3 regions of the Bradyrhizobium sp. WD16 genome follow, and region 1 is predicted to be linked to each of the others. Evidence: predicted binding sites of a transcription regulator. Region 1 holds the regulator's gene; each other region holds the start of a gene.

Region 1 (4,790 bases):
GCCATGAACCATCCGGCGCTGCCGGTGAGCCGGCGGCCGAAGCTGGCGATCTTCGCCACCGGCGACGAACTGGTGATGCCCGGGACGACGCCCGGCCCGGGGCAGATCGTCTATTCCAACGGCTATGCGCTGCGGGCGCTGGCACGCAGCGAGGGCGCCGAGGTGGTCGATCTCGGCCTGGTCGGCGACACCGTCGAGGCCACCGTCGCCGCGGTGCGGAGCGCCCGCGCGGCCGGCGCCGACATCCTCGTCAGCACCGGTGGCGCATCGGTCGGCGACCACGACGTGGTGCAGCAGGCGCTCGAAGCCGAAGCCGTCACCATGGCGTTCTGGAAGATCGCGATGCGGCCCGGCAAGCCGATGATGCACGGCCGGCTCGGCGCCATGCGCGTGCTCGGGCTGCCGGGCAATCCGGTGTCGTCCTATGTCTGCGCCTTCCTGTTCATGGCGCCGCTGATCCGGGCGCTGTCCGGCCGCAGCGACGTCCGCCACATGGCCGAACAGGCGGTGCTGGGCGCCGACCTGCCGGCCAACGACCAGCGCCACGACTACCTGCGCGCGCGCCTGGCGAGCGGCGCCGATGGCCGCCAGATCGCCACCCCCGTGCTGCAGCAGGATTCTTCGCTGCTCGCCAAGCTCTCCGAGGCCGGCGCGCTGATCCTGCGGCCGCCGCTCGCGCCGCCGGCCAAGGCGGGATCGCCGTGTGACATCCTTAAGCTTCCCCTCTGACGCTAGCTCGATTTGTTGACGCCAAATTAAGATGTTGCGGAACACATATGGAACATATAGTGTCCGTTCATGATTTGTTTCGAGCGAGTCTCCTCCGCGCGCGCATCCCGCAGGGATGCTGAGAAGAGAACGCTCAACTCGAAACGATCACGAGAGGCGGCCGCTTCAGCAGTGAACCGGCCAGCGAAGCTGGCCAATGAAGCTCGATCCAACGATGTGGCCCCGCATTCCAAGGGATTCAGATGCTCACGCGCAAACAGTATGAACTGCTCCGCTTCATCAACGAGCGCCTGAAGGAGTCCGGCGTGCCGCCGTCCTTCGACGAGATGAAGGACGCCCTCGACCTGCGCTCGAAGTCGGGCATCCACCGCCTGATCACCGCCCTCGAGGAGCGCGGCTTCATCCGCCGCCTGCCCAACCGCGCCAGGGCCATCGACGTCATCAAGATGCCCGAGCAGGCCGGCAACGCCGGCGCGCGCCGCGGCTTCACGCCGAGCGTCATCGAAGGCAATCTCGGCCGCGTGGTGCGCGCCCCCGCCGAGGACGAAGGCGGCCGCCCGGTAGCCATCCCGGTGATGGGCCGGATCGCCGCCGGTACGCCGATCGAGGCGCTGCAGACCCGCAGCCACACCATCAACGTCCCGCCGGAGATGCTGGCCTCGGGCGAGCACTATGCCCTCGAGGTCCGCGGCGATTCCATGGTCGACGCCGGCATTCTCGACGGCGACGTGGCGCTGATCCAGCGCACCGAGGCCGCCGACACCGGCGACATCGTGGTCGCGCTGATCGACGAGGAGGAAGCAACGCTCAAGCGCTTCCGCCGGCGCGGCGCCTCGATCGCGCTGGAGCCGGCCAACCCGGCCTATGAAGTCAGAATCCTGCCGCCCAACCGGGTGCGCATCCAGGGCAAGCTGGTCAGCCTGTTCCGCCGCTACTGAGCGCGAGAGCGCGGCTCGCCTAAAGGCCGGCCGAGCGCAGCACCGCGTCGAGCCGCGCCTTCAGGGCGGCGCCGTCGGCTACCGCCCGCAACGGCGGGCGGACCTGCGCCCAGGCGCTGTCGCCGGTCTGGGCAGCGAGGATCGCCTTGAGCGCCGGCACGAACGGCCGCCCGCTCACCAGCGCGATCGCCTCGCGCATCGCGATTTCCTTGGCGGTTTCCTTGGCGGTTTCCTTGGCCGTATCCTTGGCCGGACCATCCAGCATCATCTTCACCAGCGCCGGCGCGACATTGGCCATGCCGCAGATCGTACCGGCGCCGCCCTCGGCCATGGCGCGGGCGATATCGGCCTCGTTGCCGACGGTGACCGCAAGCTGCGGCGCCGCGGCGCGGAAGGCGCGAAACTGATCGAAATCGGCACTGCTGTCCTTCACCCCGGCGACGACGTGGCCGTAGCGCGCCCGCAGCTTCGCGGCGACGTCCGGCGGCACGCCGACGCCCGCGACCTGGGGAATGTGATAGAGCGTCAGCCGCAACCGGTCGTCGGCGACGGCGTCGAGAATGGCGGCGAAGGCGCTCTCGATCCCCGCGGCATCGACGTCGCGGTAGAAATAGGGCGGCAGCAGCAGAATCTGCGTCAGGCCGGCGGCGAGCGCCGCGCGGGTCAAGCTGATGCTGTCGGTGATCGCGGCAAAGCCGCCGCCGAGACCGATGCGGCCCGGCGCGATGCCGGCGCCGAGCAGCGCCTCGACGGTGGCGATGCGTTCGCCGACATTGAACGAGGTCCCCTCGCCGGTCGTGCCGAACAGCACCACGCCGTCGATGCCGGCGGCGAACAAGCCGCGGACATGGGTGGCGAGCCGCGCGTTGTCGACCGCGCCCAGCGCGGTCAGCGGCGTCGGAACGGCGGTCCAGTAGCCGCGAATGGCGTCAGTCATGTCGTCTCCATTGAATCATCTCGGCATCACGAGATCTGGCAGAAAGGTCGTCAGCGGCGGCCACAGCGTGATCATCGCCAGCACCACCAAGAGCGGCACCAGCCATGGCAGCACCGCGCGCGACATGGTCTCGAACGAGATCTCGGCGATCCGCGAGGTGATGAACAGAACGACGCCGATCGGCGGGTGGATGGTGCCGAGGATCAGGTTGAAGATCATCATGATGCCGAACTGCACCGGGGGAATGCCGAAGCTGTGCGCCGCCGGCATCAGGATCGGAATCAGGATCAGGAGCGCCGCCAGCGTCTCCATGAAGCAGCCGACGACGAGCAGCATCACGTTGCAGATCAGAAGGAACATCAGCGGACTGCCGATCGAGGCGACCATCGCCGGCGCCACCGTCTGCGGAATGCGCGACAGCGACATGCACCAGCCGAGCGCGCCGGCCGCCATCACCAGCACGGCGACCACACCCACCGTCTCCACGGTCTCGACCGCAACGCGGAATAGGTCGGCCGGGGTGAGCGTGCGATACACCACGAGGCCGAGGAACAGCGCATAGGTGCTGGCCACCGCCGCGGCCTCGGTCGGGGTGAACAGGCCGCTGAACATGCCCGACAGCAGGATCACCGGGGTGAGCAGCGCGAAGATGCCGTCGCGCAGCGACAGCCACAATTCGCGCCAGCCGGGGAAGCGCTGCTTGGGGAAGCCCTGGCGGCGGCCGATCACGGCGACCATCACCATCAGCGACGCCGCCATCATCAGGCCGGGCACGCAGCCGGCAAGGAACAGGCGGCCGACCGAGATATCCGAGGTCACGCCGAAGATCACGATCGGCAGGCTGGGCGGCACGATGGCGCCGATGGTCGCGGCCGAGGCGGTGATCGAGGCGGCGGTTTCCGGCCGGTAGCCGGCGCGCTTCATGGCGCGGATCTCGACCGCGCCGGTGCCGGCGGCGTCGGCCACCGCCGAGCCGGCCATGCCGGCGAAGATCAGGCTGGAGAGGATGCTGGCCTGGGCGTAGCCGCCGCGCAGCGATCCCATCACCGCCGTGGCGAAGCGCACGATCCGGTCGGTGATGCGGGCGGCGCCAAGCAGGTTGCCCATCAGGATGAACAGCGGCGCGGCGACGATGGGAAAGGAATTCATCGCCTGCACCATCTTCTGCGGCACGATGCTCGGCGACAGGCCGGACAGGGCGACGAAGGCCAGCGCCGCGAGACCCATCGCCGCGAACAGCGGCAGGCCGGACAGGATCGCCAGCAGCCACAGCGCGCCGATCTCGATCATCAGCGTCGTCATTCGACGTCCACCGCGGTCGTCAGCGCCGGCCCGCCCGGCCGGCGCCAGGCATCGACAGCCGCCTGGAGCGCGACGAGGAGGCCGGCCGGCGCCATCGGCGCATAGAGCCAGGCCATGGACAGCGGCAGCGAGGTCGCCTCGAGATCGGCATTCTTCTGCACCAGCTGCACCGCGAACCACGCCACCGTCAGCCCGAGCACGACGATGGCGAGCTGGATCACCGTCTCGGCGCCGCGCCAGGCGCGCTTGGGCAGCATGTTCTGGAAGAAGCGGATGCGGACATGGCCATGCCTGCGGCTCGCCAACACCCAGCCGGTCGCGGCCAGCCAGACCATCAGCATGCGCGCGGCTTCGTCGGTCCAGATCAGAGGCTCGCCGGCGCCGCGGGTGACGATGCCGAGCAGCACGCAGACCAGAAGGGCCGCGAGCAGTGCGCAGCCGAACGCCTGGGCGGCGCGATCGAGCAGCCTGGTTGCCATGGCGCCGTCCCTGCCGCCTTACGCCGAGGCCACCTTGTCCCACAGCCCCCTGCCCCATTTGGCCTCGAACTTCGCCGGCAGGCTGGCGAGCACGGGCTTGCGGAAGCTGTCGAGGTCCGGCTCGATCACGGTCATGCCGGCGTCGCGGAAGGTGTTGGTGAGCCCGGTTTCCTGGCGCACGATCTCCTCGTCCTGCTCGCGGCCGAAGCGCGCCAGCGACGCACGCAGCACCTCCTTGTGCTTGTCGGGAATCGCCTTCCAGGTGCCCTCGTTGATGGCGATCAGGCGCGGGCTCATGATGTGAGCCGTGCGGACCAGGAATTTCTGCACCTCGTAGAACTTGCTCGAATGGATGGTCGGCAGCGGGTTCTCCTCGCCGTCGACCGCGCCCTGGCTCAGCGCCAG
Region 2 (4,790 bases), 1.7 Mb from region 1:
ATCGCCTCCAACGAGGAATGGCGCGCGGCGCGGCCGGCGCAGTTCGCGGTGGCCGAGGCCGAGCTCGTCAGCGCGGTGCGCGAGGTGCTGGCGCGTCATGACGTGCCCTGGGCTGATGCCTGACGAGTTTGACTGAGAATCGGAGATCACGCAACAGGGAGACGCCGCGATGCCCGAAGTTCAGGTTTTTATGGCCGAAGGTCGCACCGACGCGCAGAAGAAGGCGATGATGCGCGACATCACCGCCGCGCTCGTCAACAACCTCGGCGTCAGCGCCGATGTCGTTACCGTCCAGATCGTCGAGGCCAGGCTCACCGACAAGATGAAGGGCGGCGAGACCTTCGCCGAACGGGCGGCCAGGAAGTAGCGGGGCCGCATCATGGGCGTTCTCGACAAAGTCGCGGTCGGCATGAGCGGGCAGGAGCGCGTCACCGTCACCGACGAACTCACGGTGGGGCATTTCGTGCCGACGATGCCGAAGGTCTACGCGACGCCGATGATGATCCTGGCGATGGAGACGGCGTCGGCCTCGGCGATCGCGCCGCATCTGCCGCCGGGCTTCGTCAGCGTCGGCACCGAGGTCAACATCCGCCATCTCGCCGCGACACCGGTCGGCCGCGAGGTCCGCGCCACGGCGAAGGTGATCGCGGTCGAGGGCTTGAGCGTGGTGTTCGAGGTTGCCGCCTTCGACGGCGAGCGCAAGATCGGCGACGGCACCCATCGCCGCGGCATCGTCGAGGTGGCGAGGTTCGAGAAGCGCCTCGCCGGCGGTTAGCCAGCCGAAGACGGCCGTTGCCTTACGGCTTGCGGATCATGGCGCGGAGGTCTTCCGGATCCTTGATGTTCATTTTGACGCTGCCGGGCATGACGATGTCGCCGGATATCTTCGTCGCCACCTTGACCGTATAGGCGGAATTGAAGTCGCCGCCGATCTCGGCATGGCGGTGGTGGCCAGGCGGACACCGCTTGGCGTGGAGGAAAAATACATCGCTTGAAAAATGGCGCCTCCCGCTCCGTTTCCATCGGAGCGGACAACGTCGATCAGCTGTCGATCAGTAGCGCACGCTCAGCGTGTGTTCGCTCCGTCCCGGCGGCGGCCAGATGCAGGCGAAGGAGAGATAGCCGCCATAGGTGGCCTGCACACCGGTCAGCCGCACCACCTTGCCGTATCGCGCGCAATGATCCACGGCCATTGCCCGGACATCGGCTTGCCCGACCAGGGAATAGGAAATGATCCCGCCGGTGTCGTTGCCCTTGAACGGCGGTACCCAGTCCGCCCGCGCCGGGCCGCAGGCCAGCACGACACCGAGCACCGCGGCCGCTCCGGCCATTCCTCGTCGCATCATCATCTCCATTCCGGCCCGCCCCGGTCAGGGACCGAATCGGCCAGCTTTCCAGCAGTCAGTCCGCCCAACTTAACGGCGGGCCGCCGGGCTTGGAAGGCGTCGCGGGTTGATAAAACGCAACAAATGGGCGGTGTGGCCAGGCTGCACTTGACCGCATCGCGCCTTCGCGGCACCGTCCGGCGCAATTCGATTTTGAGGCGGTCCATGCGCAATCCTACCAGGCTTCTCCGCGGCTTCTGCATTGCCGCTGCATTCGGCGCCATCCTCGCCGGCAGCGTCCCCGCCAGGGCGGCCAATCCGCTGGAAATGAATTTCTGGCTGTCGGGCCCGCGCTATGACAGCGACGTGCCGCCCTGCCAGGCGGCGCTCGGCGCAGTCGCCCTGCAATTCGCCGACAAAGAAAGCACCTTCTGGAATTCGTCGCTGCAGATCACCGGCTACGCCGACGTCCGCGAACTCGGATTTCGTCCCTGGGCGTCGGATTCGATTCCGCGCCGCTTCTGCACCGCCCGCGCGATGCTGAGCGACGGCCGTCCGCGCCGCGTGGATTATTCGATCATCGAGGACGGCGGGTTCGCCGGCTATGGCGCCGGCATCGAATTCTGCGTCGTCGGCCTTGACCGCAACTGGGCCTATCAGCCGGCCTGCAAGGCTGCCCGCCCCTGAACGAGATCCGCCTGAGGTCATCTGTTCTTGTTTAGGTTGTGTTTTGTTCTTGTAACGTTCGTATGGTGGTGCTAACCTGACGACGTTTCCATGCGTAGCAGGGGTATTGCCATGACTGCTCTTTACATGATCGCTGTTCGATCGGCTGGTTCTCGATCACGTTTTGCGGCACGTCCGCTCTCGCGTCTGATGTCATTCTGGTCGCGGGCCGTCCTCATCATTGCGCTGTCGCTGCTGGCGGGTGTCGCCGGGTCGGGGGCGGCGTCGGCCCAGGACAGCCGGCAGAATACGCCGGGAGAGTTCGACTTCTACGTGCTGTCGCTGTCGTGGTCGCCGTCCTATTGCGAGACCGCGAGCGAGCGGGGCGCCAACGGGCGCAACCAGCAGATGCAGTGCGGCGGCAGGCCATATTCCTTCGTCGTCCACGGGCTGTGGCCGCAATATGATCGTGGCTTCCCCAATTACTGCCAGCGGCCGGCGCCGCGGCTCGATCGCAACATCGTCAGTTCCATGCTCGACCTGATGCCGGCCCCCGGCCTGATCTTCAGCGAATGGGACAAGCACGGCACCTGCTCGGGTGTCTCGGCGAAAGCCTATTTCGAGACGGTGCGAAAGGCCCGTGCCGCGGTGAAGATTCCGGCCGAATTCCTCCAGCTGACCGAGACGCGTGAGGTCACGCCGGCCGAGGTGGAGGAGGCTTTCGTCAAGGCCAATCCGGGGCTGAGCAATGCCGCAGTCACGGTGACCTGCGACAGCAAGCGGCTGAGCGAAGTGCGCCTGTGCCTGAACAAGGACCTCCAGTTCCGGGCCTGCGAGGAGATCGACCGCCGGGCGTGCCGGCGCGACAAGATCGAAATGCCGCCGGTGCGCGGCGGCTGAAACCTCGTCGGGCCGAGACCACTGCGAGATCAGCCGGCGCGGTCGGCGACGCCGGACGGTGGTCCGGCTCTGCCATGGGCGCGGTTGATCGCGCGGCCTCTTTGTCCGACAAGGGCGCGGTGTCCGACAAGGGCGCGCTCGCCAACAATTGGGCCCCGGCATGAACTATCGTCACGCGTTTCACGCCGGCAATTTTGCCGATGTCATCAAGCACATCGTGCTGGTGCGTATCCTGCTCTACCTGCAGGAAAAGCCGGCGGCCTTCCGCGTCATCGACAGTCATGCCGGTGCCGGCCGCTACGACCTCACCGGGGCGGAGGCGCAGCGTGGCGGCGAATGGTTGACCGGCATCGCGCGGCTCTATCAGGCACGGCTGTCGCCTGCGGTGCAGGAGCTGCTCGCGCCCTATCTCGACATCGTGCGGGCCTTTAATCCGCCGGGCAAGCTCGAGACCTATCCGGGCTCGCCGCTGATCGCCCGTGCGTTGCTCCGACCTCAGGACCGGCTGGTCGCCTGCGAGGTCGAGCCCAATGCCCGCAAGCAGCTCATTGCCGCGCTGCGCCGCGACGAGCAGGGCCGGGTGGTCGATCTCGACGGCTGGACCGCAATCGGCGCCTTCGTCCCGCCCAAGGAGCGGCGCGGCCTCGTGCTGGTCGATCCGCCGTTCGAGGCCAGCGACGAATTCAGCCGTCTGGCCACGGGCTTTGCCACCGCTTTCGCGCGCTGGCCCACCGGGATTTTTGCGCTGTGGTATCCCGCCAAGGATCGTCGGGCCACCGACGCGCTCGCCGCTGCGGTTGCTGACACCGCAGCGGCCAATGGTGCAGCCGGCAAGATGATGCGGCTGGAATTCAGCGTGGCGCCGCAGTCCTCCGACGGGCGGTTGACCTCGGCCGGCCTGCTCATCGTCAATCCGCCCTACATCCTCGCCGGGGATCTCAAGCGCATTCTGCCCGAACTCGAAAAGCCTCTGGGCCAGGGTGGCGCCGCCCGGTTCCGTCTGGACGCTCCGAAGGTTTAAATGGACGGCTGTCAGGTCAACCGCGGGCCGAATCCAGGGCGTGGAGATCCGCTGCAGGGCGGTTTTGTTCGCTGGCGCAATATTGCAATTGAGCCATAGCCAATTTGCATGGAACCGTATTATGCTCGTCACGTGAGGACGGGCTTTACGTTCCGCTTCCGCGAATGGGGGCGGCGGAGTGACGAGGCCTCGTGAGGTCCTTCAGGCGACGCTAGGGCCGCGGTCCGCCGCGTCGCAGGGGCGACCTTGCCGGCAATGCTTTCCGGACGTGATGTCCGTTCGCGCACCTCTGCGGTCGCGGAGGCGGAAGCATTGCGGGAGAGGAGTTGCCCGATGGCCATGACGGGTACCGTCAAATTCTTCAACGGCGAGCGCGGCTACGGCTTCATCAAGCCGGATGACGGCGGTCGTGATGTGTTCGTGCACATTACGGCGGTCGAGCGCGCCGGCCTGAAGGATTTGAAGGAAGGACAGCGCATCACGTTCGAAGTCGAGCCGGACAAGAAGGGCAAGGGCCCGAAGGCGGTTGATCTCGTGGTGTCCTGAGCGCGGGTCTTGCTGGTTCCGCTTCAGGATGAACTGACGGCGTCGCGTTTTGGTGTGGCGGTGGCGTGCCCCCACTGCATGGCTGGACCGCTATCGCGGCCCTCGGCAGGGTCGGTTGTCTCCGCGAGTTGTAGTCGCGACTGTGATATTCGCGACGGTTCGCGCCGATTTGTTTGGTGATCGTCGCCGAATGGAGGCCGATAGACGTCGATCTCGCCCTCCACTGCACCTCCTCGATTCACGCCTCTACATCGCACCTGCACCATCAAACCCGCGACATCACAGCAGTCGCATCACTTCGCAGCCCGTCCCGCGGCTCATCTGCGGCCGGC
Region 3 (4,790 bases), 140 kb from region 1:
GCGTCGTAGACCGACTGGTCGCCATGGGGATGGTATTTACCGATGACGTCGCCGACGGTGCGGGCCGACTTGCGATACGCCTTGTTCCAGTCGAAGCCGTTCTCGTGCATGGCGTAGAGAATGCGCCGATGCACCGGCTTGAGGCCGTCGCGCGCGTCCGGCAGCGCCCGCGCCACGATCACGCTCATGGCGTAATCGAGGTAGGATCGCTTCATCTCATCGGAGATAGAAACCGGGCGGATGTCGACCGGCCCGGAGGCGCCGGATTCCGGATTATCTTGATCGGCCAAACGCAAAAATCCCCACGACGAATCAGTCCGGGAGATATAGGCGATTCAGAGCCCCGCACCAACCCCTTTCGCCGCCGAAACGGCCTATAAAATCCAATTAAGTCAGCTGCTTATCGCTAGTGTCCTGTCTCCGAATTACCGCTACGTTTGCCTCGCACTCGCACGGTCATTCGGAGACATAGGGACACTAGCAAAATCAGAGTGCGAGTGTCCTGTTTCCAACGTTCGTACCCCATTGCAGCAGGCGCTCATACGAACGTTGGAAACAAGGGGACACTAGTGTCCCGTCTCCGAATTACCGCTTCGTTTGCCTCACCCTCGCACGGTCATTCGGAGACATCGGGACACTAGCAAAATCAAAAAGCTAGTGTGGCTTATGTCTCGCAATTGCCTATGAGAGGCTTGCCGCAAAGGCATAGGCAATTGCGAGACGCCACACTAGCATCATTATGATTCTAGTGTGGTTTTGGATCTGACGCGCGCTCGAAGAACTCGCTGCAATACTGAAACGAGCGTCAGATCCACCACACTAGTGTGGCTTAGGTCTCGCAATTGCCTACGAGAGGGTTGCCGCGAAGGCGGTAGGCAATTGCGAGACGCCACACGAGTGTCCTGTCTCCGAATTACCGCTCCATTTGCCTCACGCTCGCACGGTAATTCGGAGACATAAAGGACACTAGCAAAATCAAAGTGCTAGTGTGGCTTATGTCTCGCAATTGCCTACGAGAGGGTTGCCGCGAAGGCGGTAGGCAATTGCGAGACGCCACACTAGCCGGGAGATCTCGGCAGCAGCGCCGTGCGGACCGCTTGCGGCGCTCCTTGCGGCACTCTATCGCTCGGCATCCGGAAGGCGGCCCGCCGAGGACATTGCGCATGCTCAACGATGCCCTGACCGCCCTCGTCACCCTGCTCGTCGTGGTCGACCCGATCGGCATCGCGCCGGCCTTCCTCGCCGTCACCGACAACCAGCCGCCGCGTGTGCGCAACGCCACCGGGCTGCGCGCCGCGGCGATCGCGTCCGCCATTCTCGCCGGAACGGCGCTGGCCGGAAGCTGGTTGCTGGATCGCCTGGGCATCGGGCTGCCGGCATTCCGGATCTCCGGCGGCATCCTGCTGTTCGCCATTTCGTTCGACATGGTGCTCGGCTGGCGCCCGGCCCGCGACACCCGCCAGGCCGAGGACGCCGTGGCCGAGCACGTCCGCGATGTCGCCGCCTTCCCGCTCGCCATTCCGCTGATCGCCGGTCCCGGCGCGATCACCGCAACCCTGCTTCTCGCCGGCAAGGCGGCAACGCCGGCGGCGCTGGCATCGCTGATCGCCATCATCGCCGTGACAGGCCTGCTCTGCGCCCTCGCCTTCATGGCAGCGGTGCGGGTGTCACGCGCCATCGGCATCACCGGCAACGTCGTCCTGTCGCGCCTTTTGGGCATCGTTCTGGCCGCGCTCGCGGTCCAGTTCATTCTCGACGGCGCCCGCAGCGCCTTCGGCTGAGCAAATCTGAGGCTGAGCAAATCTGACGCGCAGCGGCGTCGCCTCCGCCCCAAAGCAGCCCAAAAGCACCCCAAAAGCAAAACGGCCGGCGCCGCTATCGACGCCGGCCGCAAAACTGCTGCGCAAGGATCAGCGGACGCAACGCCCGCCGCTGGAAAACGTCCCCGTCAGAACGGGATCTCGTCGTCCATGTCGCCGCCACCACCGCCGCCACGGCTGGGGCTGGGGTTGCCGGAGGACACCCGTCGCGGCGCCCCGGAGGACGGCCCGCTGGAACCGAAATCGCCCTCATCGGCGAAGCTACCGCCACCGCCGCCGCCACGCCCATCGAGCATGGTCAGAGTCGAATTGAAGCCCTGCAGGACCACCTCGGTCGAGTACTTCTCGACTCCGCTCTGGTCGGTCCATTTCCGTGTCTGCAGAGCGCCTTCGATGTAAACCTTCGCGCCCTTCTTGAGGTACTGCTCCGCGATTTTGCAGAGCCCCTCATTGAAGATCACGACGCGGTGCCACTCGGTCTTTTCCTTGCGCTCACCGGTGTTCTTGTCGCGCCAGGTTTCCGACGTGGCGATCCGCAGATTGGCGATCGGGCGTCCGTCCTGGGTGCGCCGGATTTCGGGGTCGGCGCCCAGATTACCGACCAGAATGACCTTGTTTACGCTTCCCGCCATCGCACTCTCCGTTCACACACCCAAATCGACACACCCAAGCCGGCTCGCGGCGGGGTTCTCCGTCCCGACCCTATAACCTGCCAGGCGCCGCTCCGGCTCGGCTGCGCGACCACCGGCGCCGCCTTATCCACACTTCCACGCCCAGCATCGCACCGCGGGGCCCATCGTTCTTATTATGTTCCGCCGCCGATGTAAACCACCAGCCAGGGCGGCATTGAAGCACCGGCAGGGTGCCTGCGCTGCCCGAAATGTGTCAAAAGATGCGCGGATTTTGCCTCCACCGGCGGAAATATGCTAAACAAATCCTAAACTTAGTCGGAGTCACTTCGTGACGAGGTGTTGCATTTGGGAGACGGCTTTTCGATCCGGATTGGACTATGGTGTTCCCAACATCGGCGCTTGCGACGATTGTTTCTTGGGATTTGCGCCGCCAGTTGCGGCGGAGATGTAAGTGGAGAGAACGATGAAGAAGATTTTGCTGGGTAGCGTGGCGCTGGTCGCGCTGGGCACGGCTTCGGCCTTTGCCGCCGACCTTCCGGCCCGTACCTACACCAAGGCTCCGGCCTATGTGCCGGCCCCGATCTACAACTGGACCGGGTTCTACATCGGTGGTCACATCGGTGGCGCCTTCAACGGCAGCGACAACATCTACGGCAGCGACGGCCGGTTCGCCGGCGGTGTGCAGGGCGGCGCTGACTATCAGTTCGCCCCGAACTGGGTGCTCGGTATCGAAGCCGAATACACCTGGGCCGCGCGCGACACCACCAACGTGCTGTTCACCGCGCCGCCTGCCTTGGTGCCGTTCACCGTTCAGGGCCGCAGCAGCGACTTCGGTTCGGTCACCGGCCGTCTCGGCTACACCTGGGGTCCGGCGCTGCTGTACGCCAAGGGCGGTCTCGCCTTCCGCGGCAACAACGACAACGTGAACGTGTTCAACACCGCCACCGGTGCGCCGCTCGCCTTCGCCGTCAGCCGCAAGGACACCGGTTACACCGTCGGTGCCGGCCTCGAGTACCTGTTCACCCCGAACTGGTCGGCCAAGGTCGAGTACCAGTACTACAACTTCGGCACCACCAACATCTCGGTGCCGGCCGCCGGCGGCGTTGTCAGCTACCGCGACGACGTCCACAGCGTGAAGGCCGGCCTGAACTACCGCTTCAACTGGGGCGGCCCGGTCGTCGCCAGGTACTGAGCGAAGTACTGAGCGAAGTCCTGACGCATACTGACTGAGGTTCTCCACCGAGGACTCCGGTTCAGGACCACCACAAAAGCCCGGCTCCCGCGAGCCGGGCTTTTTCGTTTGGCGGCTCTTCGTTTGGCGTCTTGTCGTTTTGCCGGTACTCGTCGGCCCCGTTGCCGCCGGGGTATTCCTGCCCGGATATTCATTGCGGCTATCGGCGCGGCGCGGCACCGGCCGCCCTTGCCCTTCGCACCGACCTGAACCACATAGGGTTCACTCACCCCATTGGCTGTCGTCGGAACTCGTCGCGGCCCAATGCTTGCACTCCCCGATCCGGGCGCAGGCATCTCTTGGTGCGCGGCTCTTGATGCGCGGCTCTTGGTGCGCGGCGATGTTCTTGATATGTTCACTGGACAACTCGCGCCGCGAGTCGACCTGCACTTCCGGGCATCGCGGTGCTGTGGGACGATGGACGATACACCCCGACGGGTTGGTTGAGCTCTACGAACGATCGAACCGGGACACCAGCCTTCCATTCGCGATCGCCCGGCGCGCGAATGTCACGCAAGATCAGCGCCGCCGGCGCATCCGGAACTGCCACTGATGGACGAAGTTCTCAAGGCGAGCCGACGACAGATCGATGCCAGCAGCCGCGCCATTCGCATTCGCGGCGCGCGCGAGCACAATCTCAAGAACGTCAATCTCGACATCCCGCGCGACCGGCTGGTGGTGCTGACCGGCCTGTCGGGGTCGGGCAAATCCTCGCTGGCGTTCGACACCATCTATGCCGAGGGCCAGCGGCGCTATGTGGAGTCGCTCTCCGCCTATGCCCGCCAGTTCCTCGAGATGATGCAGAAGCCCGATGTCGACCAGATCGAAGGCCTGTCGCCGGCGATCTCCATCGAGCAGAAGACCACCTCCAAGAACCCGCGCTCCACCGTCGGCACCGTCACCGAGATCTACGATTACATGCGCCTGTTGTGGGCGCGGGTCGGCGTGCCCTATTCGCCGGCCACCGGTCTGCCGATCGAGAGCCAGACGGTCTCGCAGATGGTGGACCGGGTGCTGGCGCTGCCGGAAGGCACACGGCTCTATCTGCTGGCGCCGGTGGTGCGCGGCCGCAAGGGCGAATATCGCAAGGAGCTCGCCGAATATCTC

What was found. Region 1 encodes LexA, which represses DNA repair genes until DNA is damaged. Its sites were predicted from a motif close to TGTTCNNNNTGTGTTCNG; they were not measured.
Region 2: a site for LexA is predicted at 2,057-2,074, ahead of DB459_RS13050 (ribonuclease T2). Genes of this name have one in related genera too.
Region 3: a site for LexA is predicted at 2,618-2,635, ahead of DB459_RS21400 (single-stranded DNA-binding protein). Genes of this name have one in related genera too.

What each region holds. Positions count from the first base shown of each region.
Region 1 covers NZ_CP028908.1:4,483,404-4,488,193, reverse strand. Annotated here, with positions in the region: gene glp (gephyrin-like molybdotransferase Glp) at 1-729, shown strand, start outside; gene lexA (transcriptional repressor LexA) at 972-1,667, shown strand; gene DB459_RS20840 (dihydrodipicolinate synthase family protein) at 1,687-2,604, opposite strand; gene DB459_RS20835 (TRAP transporter large permease) at 2,620-3,906, opposite strand; gene DB459_RS20830 (TRAP transporter small permease) at 3,903-4,385, opposite strand; gene DB459_RS20825 (DctP family TRAP transporter solute-binding subunit) at 4,404-4,790, opposite strand, start outside.
Region 2 covers NZ_CP028908.1:2,815,927-2,820,716, forward strand. Annotated here, with positions in the region: gene hisS (histidine--tRNA ligase) at 1-123, shown strand, start outside; gene DB459_RS13030 (tautomerase family protein) at 170-367, shown strand; gene DB459_RS13035 (thioesterase family protein) at 380-775, shown strand; gene DB459_RS13040 (hypothetical protein) at 1,053-1,343, opposite strand; gene DB459_RS13045 (hypothetical protein) at 1,551-2,012, shown strand; gene DB459_RS13050 (ribonuclease T2) at 2,202-2,891, shown strand; gene DB459_RS13055 (23S rRNA (adenine(2030)-N(6))-methyltransferase RlmJ) at 3,052-3,912, shown strand; gene DB459_RS13060 (cold-shock protein) at 4,246-4,458, shown strand.
Region 3 covers NZ_CP028908.1:4,622,781-4,627,570, reverse strand. Annotated here, with positions in the region: gene gyrA (DNA gyrase subunit A) at 1-290, opposite strand, end outside; gene DB459_RS21405 (MarC family protein) at 1,164-1,781, shown strand; gene DB459_RS21400 (single-stranded DNA-binding protein) at 1,949-2,452, opposite strand; gene DB459_RS21395 (outer membrane protein) at 2,916-3,644, shown strand; gene uvrA (excinuclease ABC subunit UvrA) at 4,236-4,790, shown strand, end outside.